DNA from 2 places in the Paenibacillus sp. FSL R7-0048 genome. Region 1 is predicted to be linked to the other one. Evidence: riboswitches for the same ligand, from Rfam matches in the RefSeq annotation. Region 1 holds a riboswitch; the other holds the start of a gene.
What was found. A riboswitch is a leader RNA that binds a small molecule or an ion and turns the genes downstream of it on or off. The one in region 1 is predicted to bind cyclic di-AMP.
Positions count from the first base shown of each region.

Region 2: it holds a riboswitch for cyclic di-AMP, as region 1 does, so the genes downstream of both, NSQ91_RS00545 (C40 family peptidase) here and NSQ91_RS17380 (APC family permease) in region 1, are expected to answer to the same signal.

Region 1 is NZ_JBBORF010000001.1:3,897,888-3,901,196, forward strand. It holds gene NSQ91_RS17375 (iron-hydroxamate ABC transporter substrate-binding protein) at 1-21, opposite strand, end outside; gene NSQ91_RS17380 (APC family permease) at 225-2,042, opposite strand; cyclic di-AMP (ydaO/yuaA leader) riboswitch at 2,167-2,326, opposite strand; gene NSQ91_RS17385 (disulfide oxidoreductase) at 2,521-2,985, opposite strand; gene NSQ91_RS17390 (DsbA family protein) at 2,982-3,309, opposite strand, start outside.
Region 2 is NZ_JBBORF010000001.1:113,060-116,368, reverse strand. It holds gene NSQ91_RS00555 (M1 family metallopeptidase) at 1-447, shown strand, start outside; gene NSQ91_RS00550 (hypothetical protein) at 459-1,289, shown strand; cyclic di-AMP (ydaO/yuaA leader) riboswitch at 1,508-1,646, shown strand; gene NSQ91_RS00545 (C40 family peptidase) at 1,704-2,132, shown strand; cyclic di-AMP (ydaO/yuaA leader) riboswitch at 2,495-2,637, shown strand; gene NSQ91_RS00540 (C40 family peptidase) at 2,643-3,134, shown strand.

The DNA.
Region 1 (3,309 bases):
TTTTCTGTTAAGCCAAAACATTAAAAACCCTCCTATATGTAACTGCTTTGATATTCAAAGGTGACCTTTACCTCTGCTTCACTTTTAAATGATATTGATTCTCATTCTCTGTGTCAACATATAAATTTCAAATTCTGTGGATTTGCAACAATTTCCTTCATATAAAATACAAAAGAGGTTATATTCCGAACGTTCCGGATATAACCTCATCTTTAATCTTCTACTTATTTATTTAAATGATACGGGACAGTCGCTACTACAACGTCCTTTTGATTCATTAGATACGAGCGGATTAAAAAGCTGGTCTGATTATGAAGCACGGCTTGCCACCAATGTTTGGTAATAAACTGTGGAATCAAAATCGTGATGTGATCCGTCGCAGCGGTCTTCCACTCTACCGTATCGATAAACTTCACTAACGGACGAATGATACTACGATATCTGGAACGAAGAACAATCAGGCGTACACCTGGATTCCATTCCTCCCACCGTTGCTCCATCTTATGAATGTCTTCTTCATCAAAGCCTACATACACAGCAACAACATTATCTGTTAGAGACTTCGCATAGCTGATGGAATGTAATACAGCACGTGTAACCCCTGCAACAGGAACAACTACAGTACTTCCTTTAATTACAGGTTTATCAGTAGCCGGACATATACGCAGTTGATCCGCAGTATTCAAATAATGCTTATGAATACGGTGGAACACGAACATTACAGCAGGTAAGAAAATGAATGCCATCCATACGCTCGAGAATTTAGTAATGATAAATATAAGCGTAATCGTCAATGTAGTCAGCATACCGATGGTATTTACTACAAATCTTTTCACCCATCCAGCGGGTCTTGTTTTGATCCAATGCACCATCATCCCCAGTTGGGATAAGGTAAAAGGAATGAACACGCCTACCGCATATAGTGGAATCAAACCTTCCGTATTCCCATGGAATGCAGTCACAAGTATGATAGACATAACTCCTAGAAAAATAATGCCGTTTGAGAAGCCCAGGCGGTCACCACGGACCATAAATGCATGTGGCAGATATTTATCTTTTGCAAACATAAAGGCGAGCAGCGGAAACGCTGAATATGCTGTATTAGCTGCCAAGAACAAAATCACTGCTGTAATCCCTTGAATGAAAAAGTACAATCCGCCACGGCCAAAGGTCGATTCAGCGATCTGAGAGACAACCGTAGCCTTTTCATCTGGCACAATCCCATACCAATATGCCAGCACAGTGATTCCGGTAAACATAAAGCCAAGGATAAGTCCCATGATCATTAGCGTCTTGGCTGCATTTTTCTCAGCCGGTGCCTTAAAGTTTGGGATCGCATTAGATACGGCCTCAACCCCCGTTAGGGCTGAACAACCAGAGCTAAACGCTTTTAATAGTAGAAACAAACTTACATTAGATACGGCGCTGCCTATTTCAGGAACATTCGCATGCGCGCCACCCATTGCATATTTAACGATACCGGAGATAATCAGAACAACAATCGAAACCACAAACAAATACACTGGAATTGCGATAAATGAAGCCGATTCAGTCACTCCGCGAAGATTAATGATTGTTAATAAAACGATAACAGATACAGCGATGAGAACAGTATGATTATGAAGACTTGGAAAAGCCGATGTGATCGCATCCGTCCCTGCCGAGGCACTAACCGCTACGGTAAGAATGTAATCCACCAATAATGAACCCCCAGCGAGCAGCCCTGTCGGAATACCAAGATTACTCTTGGCTACGATATAAGCTCCGCCTCCTTGCGGATAAGCAAAAATCGTCTGCCGATAGGATAAAATCAGGATGGCCAGCAGGCCCAATACGGCTAATGCAATTGGCAGGGAATACCAGATGGCAGTAAACCCGGCAGCCACTAGTACAATCAGAATTTGTTCCGTTCCGTAGGCTACAGACGAGAGCGCATCAGAAGACAGAACAGCCAGTGCTTTAACCTTGGATAACTTTTCATGATCGAGTTCATTCGACTTCATCGGACGTCCGATCAATAGTCGTTTTACCTTGCTTACCATGGTGGATACAGTTCCTTTCTTTGGGAGCTGAAACGGAATTTCCGTGCGCTGTTTTCATCGGTGGATTTCATAAATGCAGACACAAAAATAAGCATACGGAAATGATCCGCATGCTTATGCATGGTCATTTTCCCACCTTGCTTACGAGGTTAGCTGGCGGATTCGGGCTGTGGTTATAGCCCTACGGTAGAGGTCTGTTCGACCCGGTTCCGATTCACCCCATTGGCATGAATGCCAAGTTTGGTTCCCCCGTTTTTCCTAAGAAAATTCAGCGCATATTCAACTTCTCACAAGGTCTAATATTAGTCTACAAAGTGCCTACAGTAAAGCGTTGAAAAAAATGAAAAAAGAATGAAAAAACATCCAATAAGCTCAAATATAGCGTCTTATTGGATGCTCTCTTTCATTATCTTCAATTATCCCTCTAGCCCGTGATTTTAATACCTTTTCAGCTTTTTTGTAACTTCCAAAGTAAAAACTAAAATCCTAAGCTCTCCTCAGCATCTACTTCAATCACTTCTTCTTCCCTACGTCCATACCAAAGAAGGAGACTTATTAGAGCAAACGCTATTAAAGCTAACAAAGGAATCGTTATAAATCCGAAGTAGTTCAAGTAATCTTTATTACAAGGAACACCAACTGTACAAGGTAGAACTTTACTTAATGCTGGAATCTTCTGTTCCGCATAATGATAGATTGAGATACTGCCACCAATCAAACTTAATGGAAGCACATAAGGAATGATGCGCTTATCTCCACGGAAAGTGGCAATTCCCAACAAAAATAACTGCGGATACATAAAAATCCGCTGAAACCAGCAAAGCTTACAAGGTTCATACTTCAAGACTTCACTTAAATACAAGCTACCAGCTACAGCAACCAAAGAGACGAACCAGGCCAGATAGAGGCAGTTACGCTTGCAAAAAGATAGGAATTTTGTCACTTTGCCTCCACTGCTTTTGCGGCGGTGTTAATTTCAGATGTAATCGCTTCAATATCGAAAGGTTCAGCCGTTTTCACTCCATTAATGTAGAGCGAAGGCGTAGTTGTCACGCCTGCGTCAGTTGCCAACTGAATGTCTTTCTTCAGCTCATCTGCATAAGTTTTCTCTTGGATGTCTTTACGCAACAGATCGTAATCGATCGCTAATTTCTCTTTTTCAGCAAGGCTTACCAAGAAATCCTCAGTGGCCCATTCCACGCTCTCATCCCCTTGCTGCGCATACACAACATCATAGAACTTCCAGAATTCATCCTTATTCTGATGG
Region 2 (3,309 bases), 3.8 Mb from region 1:
GATTTTCAGAAAGTCGTTGAGAAGGTAACCAAAAAATCATGGCAGGCCTATTTCGATGACTATATTTATGGTGATGGTGCGCCTGACTTCTCAGTAGATACGATTACTTTTAAAAAAAATAACAGCGGCGATGCTCAAAGCTACGAATCATTAGTGAAGATTTCAAATAAAGGGAGCCATTACGATGATGTTCCCGTGAAATTCACATTCGCCGACAGCTCTTCGGTGCAGCGGGTCTGGAACGGTGAAGGAGCAGAGACTACGTTTCAATTGTTAAGCGATAAGCCTCTTCTCTCTGCTGAGATTGACCCTGAGCATTCCATCTTATTGGAGAGCAAACATTTAAACAACTTTAGGCTGGCGGAAATAGAGCACAAGACGCTCTCTCGCTGGACGTTAAGTGTAACTAAACTACTTGAAACCGTGCTCGGAACTCTTGTCTGGTGAGGTGAATGATTGTGAGAACATCGATAACCCGCGGCTGGCAAAGCATGAAGGAGCAATTTTATATTTTAATTCTGCTCTTCATCTACCGACTGCTCTGGGGCTACTTTATGTATGGTTTCATCCGATCTGCTATTATTCCAATTCTACTGCGCTATCCAGATAAAGACGCCGGCGGCAGCGGTATGGGCAGACTGTTGTATTATATCGAGGGACAGTTCAGCTTGAATACTGACCCTGCGATACGCACTTGGTTATGGATGCTTCTAGGACTTGTTGTCTTGCGACTTCTGCTTTCTCCTTTCATAAGGGCAGGATTGCTGCATGAGCTCCACCAGGAGCGAAGGGGCGAGCGCGGACTGTTCTTTTTCCCTGGCATGAAGATCTATGGACTACCTGTCTTAGTCTTTAGCCTAATCGAATGGGTTCTGACCCTGCTGCCGCTTTACTGGCTTGCTCCAAAAATGTACGGGCTGTTCTTATCCTCTTTGTTTAACTACACTTTGTTACTTCATTTAGTACCATACGTATTGGCATGGCTTATATATATTTTTATCGTGCGCCTGTTTCTTCTATATATGCAGTTTGGTTACACCGGCGGTACAGGAATGTTCTCCTCACTGTTCATCTGCTTGCGGTCACTGATTCCTGCTATAGGTGTTTCCATTGTACTTGGTGCGGGAGGCTTGCTCTTACTGCTAGTGTGCGGACTGACGGGTCTGTTCTGTCCCGGCCTGCCGGCACTTATAATACGGCAAATCTCACCACTACCTTCTACGCTCTTAAAAATGTGGGGAATCTCTGCACAATATCATCTATGGTGTAGCAAAGCATTTCCACAATAAATTAACCTTATTTGACATAATAAAAAGGTCCCAATTCCTGTATTCAGGAGCTGGGACTTTTTCTCATTACGGATAACTTAAGAGTATTTGCAAAATCATAAAAGCTCTGTTACAATAAGTCCTGTGCTATTAGTAACAATTTTGTAATCAATTGAAACGATTCCTACATAACTAAATGTATTTATCGTAAGTGTAACTGTCGAAACGTCATTCTCTTGGTGCTTAACACGCCTAATTCCTTTGCACCGGGAAGTGGGGGAACCATATTTTGGGTGAATTGATCTCGCTTTACAGGGATCATAGGGAATCTTCTACCGAACCCTTAAGCTAACCTCGCAGGCCTTGGAAGGAGTACATCTTTTGAAAAGACATAATTTAAGAAAAAAATGCGTCGCTGCGGCGCTAGGACTTGTAATGGCATTATCTATTGGTGGAGGAAGCGCCTTTGCCGACTCTAAGATGGACACTGTAATCTCAAAGACTATTGGAGTTGCCTATAAAACCGGAGGTACAAGCACTGCCGGATTTGATTGCTCTGGATTTACAAAATATGTATTCAAGAATGTGGGTCTTACTTTACCTCGTACATCAAAAGCTCAATATAGCGTTGGAACTGCTGTATCCAAAAGCAATCTGCGTTCTGGTGACCTAGTGTTCTTTAACACACTTGGCAATGGAGTATCCCATGTCGGCATTTATGTTGGAAACGGAAAATTCGCACAATCGTCCTCTTCGCGTGGAGTGACCATCACTTCACTCAGTCAGGCCTACTGGGCCAATCGTTATGTTGGCGCTAAAAGAGTAATGAGTACTTCAGCTTATCAAGCTGTAGCCTTCGATTGAAACCTTCCTCACAACTATAACCTCATAATTACAACTATATGAACCTGAATCTGATTATTCCCGTAATCAAATTCGGGTTTTTCTTTTTTCCATAATATATTTTTACACTATTAGAGCCCAATTGAAACACGTTTATTTGATAAAAATTGCAATTATATTAAAAATTAGGTCATTATTAACGCTTACATATGCCTTTCTACCGTAAAAATGCCAATTTTTCTGCATTAATATGTTAAAAACGATTGCCAAGCGGCTTTCTGTTTGTTACAATTAGCGCAGTGAGATTTTAGTAACATTTTTGTAATCATTAAGTTGTTATTTACAAAGGTTTTGTCATGTATTGATTACAAGCTAATCCTAATCAACAGTATGAGCCGAGTTTCCTAACTATTAGGAAAACGGGGGAACCAACTTTGGGTGAATTGACCTCCATTATATAGAGGGGTCATAGGGGACCTTCAACCGAACCCTTAAGCTAACCTCGTAGGCATTTGGAAGGGGTATACACTTTTGAAGAAGAAGTTAGCAGCAGCAGTACTAAGCTTTTCCATCATCCTCACCATCGGAGCAGGAAGCGCTTTCGCAGATTCCAAAATGGATAAAGTGATTGACAAGGCCATCGGTACTAAATACGTATCCGGCGGTATATCCACTAACGGATTTGATTGCTCCGGATTTACAATGTATGTGTTTGATAAGATTGGCATTAACCTTCCACACCAATCAGGTTCCCAATATCAAATGGGCACAGCAATCTCCCGTGATGATATAAGAGCCGGAGATCTTGTATTCTTCAATACAAGTGGCAAAGGTGTCTCCCATGTCGGCATTTATGTCGGTGAAGGTAAGTTCGCACACGCTTCTACCTCACGCGGTGTTACGATTAGCTCTCTGAGTGATAGCTACTACGTGAAACGCTACGTTGGTGCTAAGCGCATTATGAGCACAGACGCTTACCAATCGGTTGCTGCTGAATCGGAAGACAATGATGATGTTCAATAAGTAACGTACATAGGCTCTTTTCCAAGGTAACTCTTGGAGGAGAGCTTGTTTTTTTGTCTTATTACTTATTTACCCCTCTCATAATTTGTAAAACATTCCTCTCATATAAAGTTTCTGAGTCGAACCTCCCCCATTTTGTATATAATTAGTAATATAGCAATGTCCTCGTGAAAGG